Regions from separate parts of the Anaerobacillus sp. ABA4_114 genome, predicted to be linked through region 1. Evidence: predicted binding sites of a transcription regulator. Region 1 holds the regulator's gene; each other region holds the start of a gene.

Region 1 (2,275 bases):
ATAAACAATCGAGACAGTTTTTTGTGAATCTATAACATTACTTTTTATATTGATCAATTTTTAGCTGTAATTTTCTTGCGATAACGTCAGATGAATCGTTCAGCTCTTGGTTTGTTAACGTCACTTTTGCAATGCTTTCGTCCATTTCCAAAGCTTCTGCAAACAATCCTCCGAGTCCGCGAGCGCGGCGATCGACTTCAAGCATGACATCTAAATGGTTATCGTGTAAAAAGAAGATCGCTTCGAGTTCATCTAAGTAAGCGCGATATTCCCCGCTAGGCGTGAATTCGAACTCTTGAACATAGCCGTAGCGAGACTGCTCCATTTCCACCTTTTTCACATGGAAGCCCAGGTAGCTTTCTAATGCTTCGATTACTTTTTTTACATGTGGATGTGGAGAAACTTGAATAAGGTCTCTATCTTTTGGATCAAGCGCCATCGGGATGTCTAGCCCTGTCTCAAACCATACTGGAAGCCTTCCGAGTGAAGCTGGCGTGTCGTATGGAAGTTGAATGGAAAACGGGATTTCTTTCGTTTCACCTTCTGAGATCTTCTCCTGATCAGCAACCTTATATTTCTTTAGCGCCACTTTTTCTCTTACTTTTTTATCATCTACTTCACGGATAGCTTCTGTCATAAGGAAGATATGAATCGCATCGATCGATTGCTCGATTTCACCACCCTTGATGACAACTTTACCATTAACGGTTTCCCCCGGAACGAAATAATCCTTCTCTAACTGCGTATCAACCTTTGCAGCACCTACTCCGACACTTGCTAGAAACTTCTTAAACATGATTTTCCACCTTTCATAATTAGCTGTTTCCTGATTATACGATAAGAGATAAAAAAAGGATTCATGTTTTTAGAATAAAAAAATAAGAAGCGCAATTTGCGCTTCTAGTGGATTGAACGAAATACACCGATGACTTTACCTAGAATGGAAACTGAATCAAGGATGATCGGCTCCATCGATGAATTCTCTGGTTGTAGGCGGAAGTAGTTGCTTTCTTTAAAGAATCGCTTAACCGTAGCTTCGCTATCTTCCGTCATCGCGACAACAATATCTCCGTTGTTCGCAGTAGGCTGTTGTTTCACAATTACCATGTCACCGTTATAAATGCCAGCTTCGATCATACTGTCACCTTCGATGATTAGCATGAACGTGTGCTCGTCATCTTGTACAAAGTGTTCTGGTAGAGGAAAATACTCTTCAACATTTTCGATCGCCGTTATCGGTTGGCCGGCAGTTACTTTACCAATGACCGGAATGTTCACCGTTTCTGGACGAGGAATATCGATCGTTTCATCTAGTCCGAGTACTTCGATTGCTCTTGGTTTCGTTGGGTCGCGTCGGATGTAACCTTTCTTCTCAAGTCTTGCAAGGTGTCCGTGGACAGTTGAGCTTGAAGCGAGTCCTACAGCTTCACCAATTTCTCTAACGGAGGGTGGATAACCCTTTTGTTTCACTTCGACTTTAATAAAGTCCAGAATATCCTGCTGACGGTTTGATAGTTTCATATCTCTGGCACCTCGTTCCAATCTATCTATTTGTTAGTAGTATACCAGAATTTTTGTTCGCATACAAACATAAGTTCGAAAATTCAGTTGACACGAACAGAGGTTCTGTTTATACTGAAACCAGAACAAATATTCGTATTCGGGGTGATTGGGATGAGAAAACAAGCTAGAGGCTTGTCTGGAATTGATTTTCTTGTCATTATATCTTTTGTGGCCGTATTAATATTCGTGTTTGTATCATTGAGAGCAGCAGCTGCTGAAGGGTATGATCGTTATACTGAAATTGAATTAGAGCGGGGAGATACTGTTCTTGAAATCGCAGAAGAATATCGTGATGCACATGAGCTGTCTGACCGTAATTTTATCAGCTGGGTGGAAGAAGCGAACAAAATAGATGCAGATCGAATAGTAGCAGGAGATACACTTATCATTCCTGTTGAGGCAAATGCAACAGCGCTGGGGGTAAAGGAAAAGGAATGAATGCAATCATATACTGTCGGGTAAGTACAAAGAAAGAAACACAGGAATCATCACTTGCCAGGCAAAAAGAAGAGCTGCAAAGATTTGCAGCTCAATCTGGTTTTACAGTACATAAAGTGATCGAGGAAAAGCACAGTGGATATGACATTGATCGAAATGGCATCTTAGAAGTTTTAGATTTGTTGAAAGAAGGCTCAGCAGACGTTCTTCTTATTCAAGATGAAACAAGATTAGGAAGAGGAAATGCTAAGATCGCCCTGCTTCATGCAATCCA
Region 2 (2,275 bases), 830 kb from region 1:
TCTTTTTTTTGTACATATTATCTTCACTGCTGGGCACGCTAACAGAATCTAAAAGAAAGGTGCTAAAAATTGTGAAAAACCTATTCGGCTTTTTAGTAGTGCTTATTCTGATTATGGGTTCTTTGCCAGCACATGTACTGGCGGTTGAAAATGCCCAGAGTGAGCGTGAATTTGATGAAAAGCATTATCATATGAATGGACCTATGGTTATTGAAGTAATCCTAAGAACTAACTATGCAGATGGAGTTTCCACGGAGCAATCCATTCAAAAAACCGTCTGGTCTATGGAAGATTTCTGGAGTGAGTATGCGGGATGGCAGCTTGTTAACCAAGATCACGGTAAAATGGTCTTTGAACGCAAAATTGAAGATATTTCCCCGGCTATGAAGGAGAATGGTCATTTCGGACTTACAGATGATGGCGTTCTCACGATTTTTGAAGGAAAGCCAGATGAACAGAAAGTCATACAAACGTTCTTTCAAATCGACGTTGGTAAAGTAGAAAGCTCCAGACTTAAGGAGCTTGCTGAAGGTATTCCGATAGAGTCCTGGTATAACTTTGAAGACATGCTCCATACGTTTTATAAAATAAAGAAATCACAACCTGTCCGTTAGGATGGGTTGTTTGATTTTTAGAGTGAAATGTGAGACTCGCAGAAACTCCGATAATTCTCTCTTTCAACAGAACGCAAGTGTTCTATTTCAAGAGTTCCAATATCTCCGTTTCTAAACGCTCACCTACACTTTTCATGCCTAAACGCCCTCTTCCGCTTTTCATGTGATCCAGCTGCAGAGGGCAGGTCCTCGATCGCTTCACCCTTCAACCTGAACACAAAGAACGTGGTCATTTTGAAGGGCTCCAGCCCTTTTCGGACCTAATCGCCCTCTTCCGCTTTTCGTATGATCCAGCTGCAGAGGCCAAATACTCCGGTAGTTTCGAAATGTAGATTGAGACAAAAAGCGTCTCATTCTACATTCCTCCAACTCCCTGCGTATTTAAACGGCCTCTTCCGCTTTTCTTGTGATCCAGCTGCAGAGGGCAGGCTCTCGATCGCTTCACCTTATCAATTGAACACAAAGGGCGTGTTCATTTGATAAGGCTCCAGCGCTTGTCGAGCCTAATCGCCCTCTTCCGCTTTTCTTATAATATGATAAAATAAAAAGATATAGAAATGCATGTTCGTATGCGATGGGGAGAGAGTTTTTTGATTGAGTATATTAAAGGTAATGTTGAATATATAGATACTGAGTATATTGTTATCGAATCGAATTCGATTGGGTATAAAGTTTATTGTGGAAATCCTTTTACGTTTCAGAGGTATAGGGGGCAGTCTATTCAGATTTTCACGCATCATTATGTGAGGGAGGATCTGATTGCGCTTTATGGTTTTCCGACGAGAGAAGAGCGTCTTTTGTTTGAGAAGCTTTTGAATGTTTCAGGTATCGGTCCTAAGGGAGCGCTTGCGATTTTAGCTACAGGTGAGCCTGATAAAGTAGTTAGTGCGATCGAGTTAGAGGATGAGAAGTTCTTGACGAAGTTTCCAGGTGTCGGGAAGAAAACAGCTCGTCAGATCATACTTGATCTGAAAGGAAAATTAAAAGGATTCGGTGAGCCGCAGGAAGGTCTTTTCGCTGTGGAAGAGACAGAAGAAGATGGTACGCATGAACTTGAAGAAGCCATCGAAGCTTTGAAGGCACTTGGCTATGCTGAACGAGAAATTAAGAAAATAAAGCCTGGGCTTCAGGAAGAAGTGCTTTCGACAGATCAATATATTAAAAAAGCGCTTCAGCTTATGCTGAATCGTTAAGGAGGGGTCATAGTGGAAGAACGCATTCTATCAGGTGAGCAGGTCGGTGATGACTCATCCGTAGAATATAGCCTCCGTCCGCAGCGATTAAGTCAGTACATAGGTCAGGAGAAGGTGAAGCGTAATCTAGAGGTGTTTATTGAAGCGGCGAAAATGCGCGAGGAGCCACTAGATCACGTATTGTTATATGGTCCACCAGGACTTGGGAAGACGACTCTTTCTGCAATCATAGCAACTGAAATGGAAGTGAATCTCCGGACGACGTCTGGTCCAGCGATTGAGCGACCAGGAGATCTTGCTGCCATTTTAACGGCACTTGAACCTGGAGACGTTCTTTTTATCGATGAGATTCATCGCTTGCCGCGAAGTGTTGAAGAAGTACTGTACCCTGCTATGGAGGATTATTGTCTTGATATTGTTATAGGAAAGGGTGAGACTGCAAGATCGGTGCGTCTTGATCTCCCGCCT
Region 3 (2,275 bases), 570 kb from region 1:
AAGTGTGATGGAAGTGGGGCTATCGATGCTTTTCGACCTGTGAAAACCACCGCCTCCTTCGTCTTTACTATAGCCGATCCCGAGGCTGATCGTACGCCCCGCTTTCCCGGCTCTCCTCGCACGCCTCGCTACTTCTTCACTCATTTCCAAAATAACGTGTTTGATTTCTTTTTGTTCGTGATAATCCCGCAGTAGAATCTGACTTTTACCAAAGCTAATCTGTCCCTGCATAATCGGAGCTCCAATGTCGGAAAGGTCTACTCCCCATGCATGGTGATAGAGCTGATTACCCATCACTCCGAATTTTTGTTCAAGAAGATGTAGCGGGTATTTTGCGAGCTGCTCAACATTCATAATTCCCATCCGATTTAAAGTGCGCTCGAGACGCGGACCGATCCCCCACATCTTACTTAGAGGCGAAATGGACCAGAGCTTCTCAGGAATATCCTCATACGTCCATTCAGCAACGCCATACTTCTTGGCCTCTAAATCCAGACAAAGCTTCGCCATCAGCATATTAGGACCTATACCGATCGCACATGGTAAACCGAACGTTTCACTGATTTCTTTCCTGATTTTATTAGCCGTCTCAAAGCGTCCTCCCCAAAGACGCTCAGTCCCGTCGATTTGAAGAAAAGATTCATCCACGCTGTACGTATGGATACACTCTTTTGGAACATACCGATGAAATAACCTTGTGATCTCCATCGATTGCTTCAAATAGGATGACATTCTTGCATTCACGATATGAATACGGGGATCATCAGGAATTTCAAAAAGCCTGTTTCCTGTTCGGATATTAAAATCTTCTTTTAGTGCAGGCGAGGCCGCTAAAACAACACTACCCTGACGCTCCGTATCTCCCACGACAGCAAGATGACACGTTAAGGGATCGAGCCCCATCTCGACCGCAGAACAGCTCGCATAAAAACTTTTCATATCAACACACAAAATGGTTTTCTTTTTTAACGTTGAATAATCCACCTTCACCACTCCTTTCAAATAATCGAAAATAAGAACACTAGTTCTGTATATCTATACCCGTATTTTACCCGAATATACGTTCGTATATCAATAAGTACTTTCTTCCAACCAAAAGATGTAGAGGTGACCAACCCAAGAGAATTAGCGATTTCTCCCGATTCGCATCATCCCTGCCTAACATCAAGGACTGATACATTAGTCCTAAAAGCTATATTGCCTAGGTCTATAGATTCACAACCAATTAACTTAAAGTAGGTAATATTATCAAAATTATCTAATTTATTTGAATATTTAGTTTTATATGCTATGGTTTTCTCATCTGATAAAAGGAGGATTCAAATGAGAAAGAAAAAACTTTTAGCATTAGGATTATCTGCAGGGCTTGTAGGAAGCATGCTTGCACCACCCTCATCGTTAGCAACTAACGTACATAACAAAAAAGAAACACCATCGTTTGTATCAGGCCAGTTAACAAAGGCCTCCGCAAAAAATCCAAACGAGGTGTTGTTCGATTACTTAAACGAAAACAAAGATTACTACAATTTCAGCGGAAAGACCGCCGAGCAATCCTTTGAAATTTTATCGCGTGAGAAAGATGATCTCGGGTTTACCGTATTTCGCCTCCAACAGTTACATGAGGGGACGCCAGTTTACGGCTCTACCCAAACGGTTCACGTAAATAAAGATGGCGTATTAACAGCTGTCTCAGGGCAAGTCATTTCAGATCTAGAATCAAAGAAAGAACTAAAGAAAGCAGCTAAATTTAAAAAGCAGGATGCAATTAAAAAAGCGGAGGAAGCTCTTGGTTTCACGCCTGATTACGAACAAAAACCAGAGTCAGACCTTGTCGTATATCCACAGGGGCATACTGCTAGTTACGCCTATCATGTAACACTTAACTTCCTATCCCCTGAGCCAGGAAATTGGAATTATCTTATCGATGCTGTGACAGGAGAAGTGCTAACAAGCTTCAACGCGATTCACGAAGCCAAAAAACAAGGTGTCGGCAAACCGGGCGGCGGTGGTGATATCACTGGCACGACAACAACCGGGACAGGCACTGGAGTCCTTGGTGATACGAAGTCATTCAACACACTCCTCTCTTCATCAACCTATTACTTAAAAGATACGACGAGAGGTGGAGGCGTCTTTACCTATGATGCATCGAATCGAACAAAACTACCTGGGTCCCTTTGGTCAGATTCAGATAATCAGTACCATGCGAGCTATGATGCCGCTGCAGTAGATGCACATTACTACGCAGGAGCAACGTATGATTATTTCAAACAAG

What was found. The regulator LexA, encoded in region 1, represses DNA repair genes until DNA is damaged. The targets are predictions, from matches to a motif close to CGAACATATGTTCG.
Region 2: the regulator LexA is predicted to act here: its motif matches at 1,169-1,182, upstream of ruvA (Holliday junction branch migration protein RuvA).
Region 3: the regulator LexA is predicted to act here: its motif matches at 1,054-1,067, upstream of ACXAEY_RS08120 (Y-family DNA polymerase).

Annotation. Positions count from the first base shown of each region.
Region 1 covers NZ_JBSWUM010000001.1:2,193,743-2,196,017, reverse strand. The annotation lists gene ACXAEY_RS11130 (sporulation protein) at 38-796, opposite strand; gene lexA (transcriptional repressor LexA) at 901-1,521, opposite strand; gene yneA (cell division suppressor protein YneA) at 1,675-2,001, shown strand; gene ACXAEY_RS11115 (YneB family resolvase-like protein) at 1,998-2,275, shown strand, end outside.
Region 2 covers NZ_JBSWUM010000001.1:1,361,368-1,363,642, forward strand. The annotation lists gene ACXAEY_RS06675 (BofC C-terminal domain-containing protein) at 72-614, shown strand; gene ruvA (Holliday junction branch migration protein RuvA) at 1,205-1,807, shown strand; gene ruvB (Holliday junction branch migration DNA helicase RuvB) at 1,820-2,275, shown strand, end outside.
Region 3 covers NZ_JBSWUM010000001.1:1,624,375-1,626,649, reverse strand. The annotation lists gene ACXAEY_RS08120 (Y-family DNA polymerase) at 1-939, opposite strand, end outside; gene ACXAEY_RS08115 (M4 family metallopeptidase) at 1,324-2,275, shown strand, end outside.